One region of the Halobacillus sp. KGW1 genome, then DNA from elsewhere that is predicted to be linked to it. Evidence: riboswitches for the same ligand, from Rfam matches in the RefSeq annotation. Region 1 holds a riboswitch; each other region holds the start of a gene.
What was found. A riboswitch is a leader RNA that binds a small molecule or an ion and turns the genes downstream of it on or off. The one in region 1 is predicted to bind S-adenosylmethionine.
Positions count from the first base shown of each region.

Region 2: another riboswitch for S-adenosylmethionine. It lies ahead of AXG56_RS09355 (methionine ABC transporter ATP-binding protein); the one in region 1 lies ahead of AXG56_RS04135 (sulfite exporter TauE/SafE family protein).
Region 3: another riboswitch for S-adenosylmethionine. It lies ahead of AXG56_RS15825 (Na+/H+ antiporter NhaC family protein); the one in region 1 lies ahead of AXG56_RS04135 (sulfite exporter TauE/SafE family protein).

Region 1 covers NZ_LSOC01000002.1:676,077-680,263, reverse strand. Annotated here, with positions in the region: gene sat (sulfate adenylyltransferase) at 1-289, opposite strand, end outside; gene AXG56_RS04140 (phosphoadenylyl-sulfate reductase) at 320-1,048, opposite strand; SAM riboswitch class I at 1,127-1,244, opposite strand; SAM riboswitch class I at 1,410-1,505, shown strand; gene AXG56_RS04135 (sulfite exporter TauE/SafE family protein) at 1,645-2,517, shown strand; gene AXG56_RS04130 (DAK2 domain-containing protein) at 2,607-4,187, opposite strand, start outside.
Region 2 covers NZ_LSOC01000003.1:67,651-71,837, forward strand. Annotated here, with positions in the region: gene AXG56_RS09345 (MetQ/NlpA family ABC transporter substrate-binding protein) at 1-434, opposite strand, end outside; gene AXG56_RS09350 (methionine ABC transporter permease) at 459-1,127, opposite strand; gene AXG56_RS09355 (methionine ABC transporter ATP-binding protein) at 1,120-2,145, opposite strand; SAM riboswitch class I at 2,225-2,333, opposite strand; gene AXG56_RS09360 (TlpA disulfide reductase family protein) at 2,531-2,950, shown strand; gene AXG56_RS09365 (hypothetical protein) at 2,943-3,263, opposite strand; gene AXG56_RS09370 (thioredoxin family protein) at 3,359-3,673, opposite strand; gene AXG56_RS09375 (toprim domain-containing protein) at 3,684-4,031, opposite strand; gene gcvH (glycine cleavage system protein GcvH) at 4,151-4,187, opposite strand, start outside.
Region 3 covers NZ_LSOC01000004.1:176,060-180,246, forward strand. Annotated here, with positions in the region: gene AXG56_RS15825 (Na+/H+ antiporter NhaC family protein) at 225-1,544, opposite strand; SAM riboswitch class I at 1,662-1,766, opposite strand; gene AXG56_RS15830 (ABC transporter substrate-binding protein) at 1,835-2,911, opposite strand; gene AXG56_RS15835 (ABC transporter ATP-binding protein) at 2,929-3,702, opposite strand; gene AXG56_RS15840 (ABC transporter permease) at 3,726-4,187, opposite strand, start outside.

The sequences.
Region 1 (4,187 bases):
CATGGATAAGCTTGGCTTCTTTTCCTAACGATTCTGCCTTCTCTTCACTTACAGGCAGCGTAATCGGAATGCTCCAGGGTGTCCCGTCTTTCAAACGCATCGTATCGACGACGGATTCATAGTCTTCCTTGTTCAGGAACCCTTCCAGCGGACTGTATGCTCCGTTACCGATCAGCTCCACGTCACTGAGAGCCATTCCATCCAGTTCGATACTGTCCTTCGGTAAATCCTCCGGTGTTTCGTTCCATCTATTGATTAACTTCCCTCCATGGGGTTTAATGACTGCCATTTCATACATCCTCCTATTAGTTCGTTTCGATTAGTTCGTTTCTGATGGGCCCGGGGTGTGAAGACCACACTCCGTTTTATTAAATCCTTTCCAGCGGCCGGAGCGGTCGTCGCCGACGGCCTGGGATGTACAAGGAATACATCCTACACTTGGATAGTTTTGGTCATGCAAAGCATTGTAATCCAAGCTATTTAGTCGGATATAATGCCATACGTCGTCCCAAGTCCAATGTATCAGTGGACAAACTTTCACGGACTTAAACCGTTCATCTTTGTTGATGAAATCCGTCTTCGCTCTGCTCGGGGACTGTTCTCTGCGCAGGCCGGAAAGCCAGGCAACCGCACCGGACAGTGCCTCTTCCAACGGTTTGATCTTCCGGATGTAACAACACTGGTCCGGCTGTCTCTTCCACAAAGCGGAACCATGCTTTTCTGCCTGTTCTTCCACTGTAAGCTCCGGTAATTTCATATGAATATGAAGCGCCGGATACCGCTTCTTCACTTTATCAATCAAATCGTAGGTTTCCTGGAAGTGAAGACCTGTGTCGAGAAAAACGACATCCGCATCCGGTTTGACCTGCGAAATCAGATCGATGAGTACCATTCCTTCTGCGCCGAAGCTGCACGCATAAACCACGTCAGAACCATACTGGTCGTATGCCCATTGAATGACCTTTCTCGCGCCTTTCGTATCATCCTCTGGCTGATCATTTTTGAATGGATCACCGGAAAAATGCTGGTACGTAAGTAAGTTTCCCATACACTCGCCTGCCTTTCTCCAAATAAAAACGCCCCTCTTCCGGAAAAGAAGAAGGGCGTCTGAAAGTAAGATACGTCCTTCTTATCTTTCCAAATGCTTTCAGCATCTGCTGGAATTGGCACAGCGTCTAACTTTAACGGTTAGACCCGTTGCCGAGGCTTCGTTGGGCCAGTCCCTCCACCTCTCTAGATAAGAAAAATTAGTCGGTTGGATATTTCAAAAAAACTAATTGATTCAAATAGTAGGCTTCTTTCTAAGATATGTCAACAGGTTTTTTAAAAATTACAACTTTTCTGTTTTTAATATTGACAATGGTCCCCCTCTGCTTTAATTTGGTAAGTAATCAAAGCAAGATACTATATCCTTATGAAGAGCCGGGGGAGGAAACTGGTCCAACGATCCCGCAGCAACCTTTTAAAGGTGCTCCATCCAGCAGACATTGTCTGAAAGATAAGGAGAGGAACGAAAGCCTCTTCTGTGTGAAGGGTTTTTTTATTTTTGTAGAAAACCTCTTCACACATAAAACCAAGTATTCTCATATGATTAATCATACACCATATGGGAGCTGGAATTAAAGGGTAAAAGGAGAGGTTGGATTGAATAAATTAATTGTTTTCGCATTAGTGGGATTTTTTGCTCAGTTAGTCGATGGTGCTCTCGGCATGGGCTTCGGATTGACTTCCTCAACGATTCTGCTTGCCTATGGACTTGCTCCGGCAGTAGCTTCTGCATCCATTCATATGGCTCAAGTGGCAACGACGGCCGCTTCCGGCTTCTCTCACTATAAATTCGGGAATGTCGATAAGCGTCTCGTCGTTATTCTGGCTGTTCCCGGTGCCATCAGCGCTTTTCTCGGTGCAGCTGTATTAAGCTGGGTTCCAGGAGAAATTATCCGACCCTACATATCACTCTTCCTCCTCGTATTAGGAATCTATATCATCATTCGTTTCCTTACCATGGGACAGAAGCGGCCCCAGGAGAAGCGGCCTTTCAAAAAGAGCTTTTTGTTTCCACTTGGATTTATCGGAGGTTTTCTTGATGCAGTCGGCGGCGGCGGGTGGGGACCAGTGAATACGCCCGTTCTCCTGGCAAGACAGAAGCTTGAACCCCGAAAAGTGATTGGAACGGTAGATACCAGCGAATTCATCGTCACTGTTTCTGCGACCCTCGGGTTTCTTATCTTTCTTGGCTGGGAGCAATTCAGCTGGCTGCTCGTATCTGCGTTTGTGATCGGCGGGGTTATTGCGGCCCCCCTTGCTGCCTGGCTTGTGAAAATAATGCCGTCTCTCGTATTAGGTGTCCTCGCCGGTGGATTCATCGTTTTGACAAATATCCGAACGCTTTTGAATACAGTAGAGCTTGGAGACACCTCCATCGCCATTATTTACACGGCTTTAGTCCTTGCCTATATCTGCATGGTTCTCTTGTCCATCCGCAGAAACTTCCGGCTTAAGCCGGCAACCAGGTAGCAGGAACAGTGTTGTCCTGAGCAGCACGCTTTTATGATAATATAAAAAAAGAGATCAGAGCTGTATGCTCTGATCTCTTTTTCTATATTTTATTCAATAGAGAAGATATAGGAATAAATCGGCTGTCCACCTGTGTGAACTTCCACTTCCAAATCTTCAAACGTATCTTCAATATACGCTTCCAACTGACCAATTTCATCTTCTTCAACTTCTTCACCAGTAAGAATGGTCAGGATTTCATCTTCATCCTCATCGATCATCTCGCGAAGCAGAGCCTTCGCTGCCTCTAACGCTTCTTTTGCCGTTGTTTGTATTTTACTTTCCGCGATCCCCATAAAATGGCCTTTTTCAATGGCTAGTCCATCGATCTGGGTATCTCGTACCGCATACGTAACCTGTCCGGTTTTCACTTCGGACATCAGCTGGCTCATTTCCTCTTTATTCGTGTCAAGATCCGCTTCCGGATTAAATCCTAGAAGAGCACTCATTCCCTGCGGAATGGTCTTCGTCGGAATAACGGCTACTTCCACATCAGCAAGCTCGGCCGCCTGTTCCGCCGCCATCACAATATTCTTATTGTTCGGGAGAATGAGCACACGGTCTGCATGGGCTTCCTTGATCGCTTCCGACAGATCCTGGGTACTAGGGTTCATCGTTTGTCCACCTTGGATGACAACTGTCGCGCCGAGGCTTTCGAACAATTTCCTGATCCCTTCCCCCATACTTACTGTGACGATACCGTATGGCGCTTTCTTTTCCTGCTTAGCGCCTTTTTTCTTGTCTCCTACAATAGATGTATGCTGTTCACGCATATTCTCGATCTTCATGTTAATGAGACTGCCGTACTTCTGACCGAGCGTCATCGCTTCGCCGGGATACTCGGCATGAACATGCACTTTAATTAAGTCTTCATCGGAAACGACTAGGAGGGAATCACCAATTTCGCTGAGCTGGTTGCGGAATGCATCCTCATCATAAGGGTTTTCCGCAAGCTTGTCCTCTTCGAATTTCACCATGAATTCCGTGCAATAGCCGTATTCGATATCTTCCGTATTCATGAAATCCTGAGCAGATTTATGATGTTCTGCATTGACCATATCATCCATGGATACGGTTTCCTGAACTGCCGGAAGTTCTTCCCCTTTCAAGGAAGCAAGAAATCCTTCATAAATGGTTACAAGACCCTGGCCGCCACTGTCCACGACTCCGACTTCCTTTAAAACAGGAAGCAGTTCCGGGGTCCGTTTAAGCGATGCTTTCGCAGCTTTTACCACTTCTTCCATAAACGGAATGAAAGCCGTGTGCTTTTCTGCAGCTTCCACCGAACCTTCCGCTGTTTCACGAGCTACGGTAAGAATTGTTCCTTCTACCGGTTTCATAACCGCTTTATAGGCTGTATCCACGCCGCCTTCAAGAGCCGCCGAGAAATCTTTCGTTGTCAACGTTTCCTTATCTTCATTAACTTTTGAGAAACCACGGAAGATTTGAGAAAGGATGACACCGGAATTCCCACGGGCGCCCATAAGCAGTCCCTTGGACAGTGCTTTCGCCACTGCCCCTGCATGATTTTGATCTACGGTTTTCACTTCCTCCGCTCCGGAGGTCATGGATAAGTTCATGTTCGTTCCTGTATCTCCGTCTGGTACGGGAAATACGTTTAGGGCATCGAT
Region 2 (4,187 bases), on a different contig from region 1:
AGGATTCGTCCATGATCGGATATAGAGCGGCTCATGACGAGTGTCGTTCCGTCCTCTACATCTTTGATATCATCATATTTCTGAGAATAGATCCCCATAGGCTCAATGTGGATGCCGCCAAGGTTCACAAAATCGTAATCGTTATCTTTCTCCTGCAGTTCCATGTAGGGAATCGTCTGGAAGTAGTTCGCATCAATACGTCCTTCGTCCAAGTCTTTGTTTGGAAGGATATAATCCTGGTACGTTTCAATTGTCAGCGTAATGCCTTCCTCTTCAAGAAGCGGCTTAGCTTCTTCCAATATTTCTGCGTGTGGGACACTGGAAGCCCCCACCTTAATTTCATTCGAATCACCGGATTCTTCATCAGAAGAACCACAAGCGGACAGGACAACAGTGAACAATATTGCCAGTAAACCTAGTGACCATTTTTTCATAAGTATTTTCCTCCTAAGGTTGTTTTATCTTTTATCCAATCGACGGGAAATGAAATCCCCGATGAATTGGAAGATGAATACGAGCAGAATGATTAACACAGTACAGACGAATACGACATCGAAATCACTGCGCTGGAAGCCATAGAAATACGCGAAGTCCCCAAGACCTCCTGCACCGATCGCTCCGGCTACAGCCGTATAGCCTACAAGGGCAATTGCTGTAACAGTAATACCCGAAATCAAAGCTGGCATCGATTCCGGAAGCAGCACCTTGAAGATAATGGTGGAGTATTTCGCCCCCATCGATTTTGCCGCTTCCACCACTCCTTTATCCACTTCCTTCAATGCAATTTCTACAAGGCGTGCATAGAACGGAGCACCACCGATGATCAATGCCGGAAGCGCAGCCTGCGGTCCACGGATTGTCCCGATAAGGAAGTCGGTGAAAGGGAAAAGCAACAGAATCAAAATGATGAAAGGTATGGCCCGGAATACGTTGACGACCGAAGCTGTTATACCATTTAAAATCTTGTTCTGCCATAAACCTCCCGGAGAAGTGAGGTACAACAGAAGCCCGAGCAGTAAGCCGAGGATAAACGTCCCGATCACAGATATGATAGTCATATATAATGTCTCATTCGTCGCCGTGATCATATCTTCCATTCTTACGTTTGGAAACAGTTGATTAAACATTCGGATTCACCTCCACTTCTACGGATGTAGATTGAATATAGGAGATGGCCCGCTGCCTCTCACTTTCTTCCCCTTCCAATTGCACGAACAAGGTACCATACGCCCCTTTTTGTGTTTGGGTGATCTTACCGTGCAGGATATTGACATCGAGCGCAAACTCCCTTGAGATCTCACTGATCAGCGCCTGATTCGTACTTTCTCCTACAAAGTGGAGCCGGACGATTTCACCAGACGAATAATGGTCTTTGATCAACTGGAGAGAGTTCTCTTTATCGGGATCTCCCATTACTTGATCAACAAACTTCTTCGTCACCGTTTTTTGTGGACGAAGGAAAACATCGAGCACGTCCCCATGTTCTACAATCTTCCCCTGCTCCATCACCGCTACCTGATGGCATATTTTTCGAATGACGTGCATTTCATGAGTAATCAGCACGATGGTCAACCCAAGCTTTTCGTTGATATCAACGAGGAGGTCGAGAATCGAGTCCGTCGTCTCCGGGTCTAAAGCAGATGTCGCTTCATCGCACAGCAGGACCTTCGGGTTGTTGGCAAGGGCCCGGGCGATTCCGACCCGCTGCTTCTGCCCTCCACTCAATTGGGACGGATATGAATTCCCCCTGCCTGACAGGCCGACAAGATCGATGAGTTCATTGACACGCTTCTTCCTGTCTTCTTTCGGTATCCCTGCTATTTCTAATGGAAATGCGATGTTATCAAAGACGGTACGGGACCACAGGAGATTAAAGTGCTGGAAGATCATCCCGATGTCCTGTCTTGCCACCCGCAATTTATTCTTGCTTAAAGTGGTTAAGTCCTGATCATCGACGATAATACTTCCCTCCGTCGGGTCTTCCAGTCTGTTCAGCAGCCGGATAAACGTACTTTTCCCTGCACCACTGTATCCGATAACGCCATAGATTTCTCCTTTATTGATCGTGACGCTGAGGTCATCCACCGCACGTACTTCACGATCTTTGGTCTGAAAAATCTTCGATAGACCTTTGATAGTAATCATGATGTTTCCCTCCTGACAAAAAAAGCGCTTCTCTGTTCAGGAGAACAGAAAAGCGCACATCTATTGTATTCGCTCTGTTCTCTCATCTCCCAGAATTTTAACTCTGCAGGATTTGGCACCTTGTCAAGCGTACGCTTGCCGGTTGCCGGGCATCATAGGGCCAGTCCCTCCGCCTCTCTGGATAAGAGATTCGCTTATTCGCATGTATAATTTTAATAGCACAAGATGGATTGTAGCATCGCACCAAAATTGTGTCAACTGGAAATATTCCGTTTTTCAGAAAAATAAGTCGTTTCCATGTGCCTCTCATTGGTCGAAGGACTCGGACAATATGTGGTAGCATGTTGCTGTAAGCTTAGTCCAATCACATAAAGGAGCCGCAGATATGAAACAAAAAGCACCCGACTTCGAATTACCGTTTATAAATAAACAAGGAACTTATCAACTAAGAGAAGATAAAGGAAAAGCCGTCGTTCTGACCTTCTGGGCATCCTGGTGCCCGGATTGCGGAAGGGATCTTCCTTTGAAGGAACAGCTATATCAGAACGCAGATAAAGAAAAAGTAAAAATGCTGACGATCAATGTCACAGGGCGGGAAAGAAGTCCGGAAGCGGGCATCGCTTACACGAAAGAATTCCTCACTCAGCCGACCCTTGCCGATAAGGACAGGACCGTATATGACCTGTTCGGATGCAGAGGAGTACCCTCAACGGTCATCATCGATCAGAACGGGTTTATCCACGAAGCGTTTGGTGATCAAGCTTCCTTTCTCGATATCGCACAGTCCTTGGGAAGAATCATTTAGCAAGAAACATCAGGGATTCCAAATAAAGCACATCAGAGAAGGAGCCGTGAATTCGGATGAGGGAGTCGTCCATCGCCGTCAGCCTTTCCCTGCCGGCAAGCAGATCCTCCATCACAGAATCTTCCACATGGATACAAAGCGTGCCATCATCCGTTCTTTGCACATCAGGACATATCCCCGCCGGAGTGATGAGGAAAGTAAATAAATTATTCTTGGACTGAAAAGCTACATGGATCTCTCTTTCCCGCCAAGATGGAATCAGATCGTTCCTATGGTTCACTTTCTCTATCCAAGTCTTCATCATTTCCACCATCCTAAAACGCCCCCTTTGCTTAGACATTCTTGCAAAGGGGGCGTTTTTCCTGTTTACCAACAAGGCTTTCCTTCGTCATTTCCCGGGAAATTAGCTTATTGTTTTACATATTCAGCTGTTTGTTCATACATATGAGGGACCGATTGAAACGCATACACCTTTTTGACGATTTGTTCGTTCTTCATGATTAAAAGGCATGGAACACTCTCAATTTGAAAACGCTCCATAGCGGAAGGGTTCAAGGAAGCATTCACTTTTATGAATACTTCCTCGTTATACAATTCTTCCAACGTCCTCAGCATCTTTTCTGCTAAATGACAGGTAGCACAAAAAGGGCTGTGAATGAACGACAACGTGTATCGGTCCTGCTTCGACTGCTCGGTCCACTCCTGTGAGTCAAGTTCCTGCACAAGCTTCCTCCTAAATCAGATAAATGGACTTCACTTGAAAATGGTGGTTCAACAATGCTCGGGCGAGCTCCTGTTCAGGCGTGGCTGCTACTTCCCGGAAGGCTTTATCGATATAAATATGCTCGGCGTGCGGAAGCTCTTCGGTCAACTGCTTCCTTAGTTTGTAGCCCGAATCGTCTTCATCCACTAAAATATATACCCTGCGATCATCCAGGTTGTGGTTGAAAATCATCTCCTCCATCCGCTCGATTCCTAAGGTGCCGTACGTGCAGATGATTTCCACTTCTTCATCCAGCACTTTCTTCAGTTTCTTCTTGTCGGTTATCCCTTCGACAATGACGATTCGCTCTCCATCCATATGCATCACCTTCTATAAAGAAACAGACCATGCCGGAAGAGACATGGTCTGAACATGATTAAGATCCAACGCGATCATGTCAGACAAGCGCCTGTTCCCACCTGTCCGTACTGAAATAATTAATCTTCGTTGATCATTTCCTTGTATTGTTCCGGA
Region 3 (4,187 bases), on a different contig from region 1:
ATATAATATCAAATTTATGAACTATTTAAAGAATTAATATTTCATTCGAATTTGAAAAAATCTATTAAGTGACCAACTACCTCCGCCTTCCTTTATGGCCGCTCACCGGGCGCCCAGTGGAAAGGTCCCTTCTCCCGGAGCCCGATCTCTCCCCCAGCCATACCACCTTTTCCAAACGAAAAAGAAGCTCCCTATTTCAGGGAGCCTCTTCCAGTCAGAGAATATCAGGATCCTTTTTGAGCGGAAGGATCTGCTTTCTGAACCGTAAACTTAGGAAACTTGAAGACAATAGCAAGAATTCCGGACACGGCTGTTAAGATCGGATAAATACAAAACGGTACGATTGCAATAGGTGAAATCGATGCCACACCGGCTACAGCAAGGAGTTGGGCTCCGTAAGGAATGATTCCTTGAACAGAGCTTGCGAAGATGTCCAACAGGCTGGCGGATCTTCTCGGTTCAATGCCGTAATCATCAGAGATCTGTTTGGCTAATGGACCGGCCGTGATAATCGAAATCGTGTTGTTTGCAGTGGACAAATTGATCGCGGTTACGATACCGGCGATACCGAACTCTCCACCACGATTAGACCGGACACGTTTATTCACCGCTTCCAGTAGATACTCAATACCGCCGTTATAACGGATCAGCTCTACAAGTCCTCCGAGCAGGATAGCTATCATAGACAACTCCTGCATGTTTGCGAAGCCGTCTCCGATCAGGTTAATCAGTTCCATCCCCGAGAATTTACCGAGAATCAAACCGACAATTCCGGCTGCTACCGTTCCGCCGATCAGAACGAATATGACGTTTACCCCAAGGATGGCGAACAGGAGCACTCCGAGATATGGAATGACTTCAAGGAAATTATACGAGTATGTTTCCCCAAGATCTGCACTCGCACTGGCTGTCCATACTGCAAAAATAACCGCTGTTACTATGGCAGCCGGAAGAACGATAAAGAAGTTCGCCTTGAACTTTTCTTTCATTTCCGTGCCTTGTGTTCGAACAGCTGCAATGGTTGTATCAGAAATGATGGAGAGGTTGTCCCCGAACATAGCCCCACTTACAATGGCTCCCATAATCAGCGCCACACCAATATCTGTTTGTTCTGCGACACCAAGTCCGATCGGGGCTAAAGCTACAACTGTCCCTGTGGAAGTACCCATGGAAATGGATATGAAACACCCAATGACGAACAGGCCGACGACCATCCATCCACCAGGCAGGTAGCTCAGGCCAAGGTTGACGGTGGAATCTACAGCCCCCATTCCCTGTGCGACGGAAGCAAATGCTCCCGCGAGCAGGAAGATCACAACCATCAAGATGATATTCGGGTGTCCTCCCCCTTTGGAGAGTGTCATGATTTTCGTTTCAAAATCTGTTTTTCGATCCATAAGCAGCGCTACCAGTATAGCTGCAAACAGAGCGACGAGTACAGGCATTTTGTAGAAGTCACCTGTCACGATCCCTGAACCAATGAACAATACAATAAATACTACAAATGGAATAAGTGCAAAAATATTTGCTTTCGGTTTTGTCATCTTTTCTGCCTCCTTCTTGGTGAACTCATGAATGTTTCTGTGATACAGACAAGACCAGGCCAAACAAATAAAAAAGAAGCCCTCTTTAGGATAAGAAGGCTTCTTTGTTTCCGTCCCCTCTTATCTGTCAGGTCTAAAACCTGCTGGATTTAGCACCGGCCAACTGTGTTGGTGGTTGCTGAAGCTTCTTAGGACCAGTTCCTCCACTTCTCTTGATAAGAACTATTCAATTGAGTCTCTCGTTACTTTACATCATTTTTTTCTCTCTGACAAGAGAAAAACTTGGAATGTTACTTTTTATCATACTCTCCGATAATGTCCACGGCTTTGGCTGCCAGAGAAGGGTCTACAGCCTCATCGAAATCTACATCGCCGATGATGGCACCATTGGAGTTGTAAAAGTCGAACTGATCTTTAATATCCTCCACGAACATACTGCCGTCCGGATCCAGTCCTGTCACGCCGACTTTCTTCCATATTTCAGGATCCTTCAAAGCGGTGTGTTTTGTCATGATATCAATGACTTCATCAAGCCCCTCGCCGTGAAGAAATGCATCGTTGTAATCGCGTACCCCCTTCAAATAAGCAGCCATGAAGCGGAGCGATACGTCTGTTTCTTCTTCAACAAATTCCGGTGAGCCTAGAACCATCGCGATTTGTGCTTCTGGAGCATAATCCGTAGCATCACCGAACCGCACATGTAACCCCTGCGATTCTCCCTGTGTTATCAAAGGCTCTATCTGCAGGGCAGCATCTATGGATTTATTCCCCATCGCGGCCAACATATTACCGAAATCAGACATTAAGACGACCTCTACGTCCTTCTCAGTCAAGCCGGCATGCTTCAGCATTTCATGGAAGATGTAATCATCCACGGCATTCTTTGAAGATACAGCAATCCGTTTTCCTTTAAAATCGGCATACTCCTTGATTTCATCCTGAAGGTCTTCTCTAATAACAAAACTGAAGTAGGAATTGCCATCGAAATAGTGCCCTTTATCAGCGATGATCTTCACATCGATTCCCTGAGCGATCGCATTGAAGAACGAAGCGGTGGAGACTCCGCCGGCGATGTCCACTTCACCGGAAGCAAGCGCCGGCAGCATATCATCACTGTTGGCGAATGTCGTAAATTCAATGTCTATGTTATAGTCATCGAAATATCCTTTCTCTTTCGCGATGTAAAACCCTGCACCGGACGCCGCACCGTCCTCTGCAATAACTACCTTCTGACGCTTCTCAAGCGGAGCCAGATCGCCGGATACGGTTTCTTTCTGCTTTCCTTGTTCAGACTCCTTATCACTGCAGCCTGCTGCTATACCCAAAAGTAAAAAAAGAGAGATAAAGATCCATAATGATTTACGCACGGGATGTTTCCCCTTTCTTAAATCCTTGATCGTTGCACTTCTTCCTGAAGATGATTCCAGACCTCCACGAATTGTTCCGCCATGACAGGGTCAGCCCTGACCTGCTCCATATTTCTTGGTCTGGGGAGCTCGATTCGTTTTTCCTTTACAATCCTCCCCGGCTGGGCACTCATCAAGAGAATCCGGTCGCTGAGCAGGAGTGCTTCATCGATACTATGTGTAATGAAGAGGACCGTTTTTTTCGTTTCGGCCCAGATGTTGAGTAATTCTTCCTGCAGGATGAATTTATTCTGTTCATCCAATGCTGCGAACGGTTCATCCATCAACAATATTTCCGGGTCATTTGCGAATGCTCTGGCAATGCTCACCCGTTGTTTCATTCCTCCGGAAAGCTCTCTAGGGTAAAGCTTGGCGAAACGCTCCAGCCCTACTTTTTCTAAATAATACGCGGTCCGTTCCTTGATGACCGCCGCTGGTACACGACGCATTTTCAAACCAAAACTGACGTTACCCTCCACGGTCAGCCACGGAATCACCCCCCGTTCCTGGAAGACCATCGACTGAAGTGGCCGGTCTTCCTTTGCTCTTGCGATGGTGAATGACCCGGAACTCGGTGTTTCCAAATCGGCTAGAATTCTGAGCAGTGTCGTTTTTCCGCACCCGCTCGGTCCGACTAAACAGGCGAACTCTCCATCGGCAATATCCAGATTGATTCCTTCCAATGCTGTGACTCTGCTTTCCTTTTTATAAAATACTTTCGTCAAATCCCTGATGGAAATTTTCGCATCCATTCCACCTTCCCCTTTCTCCTTCATCAACGCCAAGGGAGTAATTTACTTTGCAGTCCTCTCAAGATTAATGAGAATAAATAGCCGAAGAACGAGATGAGCACGAGCCCTACAAACATTTCTTTCAACATGAATGCCTTATAGGAGGTCCAGATTAAGTAGCCGATACCGGAATTCGCTCCCATCATTTCCGCTGCCACTATCGTAAGTAAGGCGATCGCCTGCCCCATTTGAATCCCTTCAAGCATGACCGGTAAGGAACCCGGGAGAGCGATTTTGAAGAAAAACTGTTTCGAATCTGCTCCGTAATTCTTTGCTACGTCCAAATATATTCTGTCGATGTTGATGACACCGGCAACTGTATTGATGACTACCGGAAAGAAGACACTTCCTGCGATCGTCACCACCTTGGAAACTTCCCCTACTCCGAACAGAATGATGATGATCGGCAGGAGAGCAAGTGTTGGAATCGGCATGAGAGCCATGAT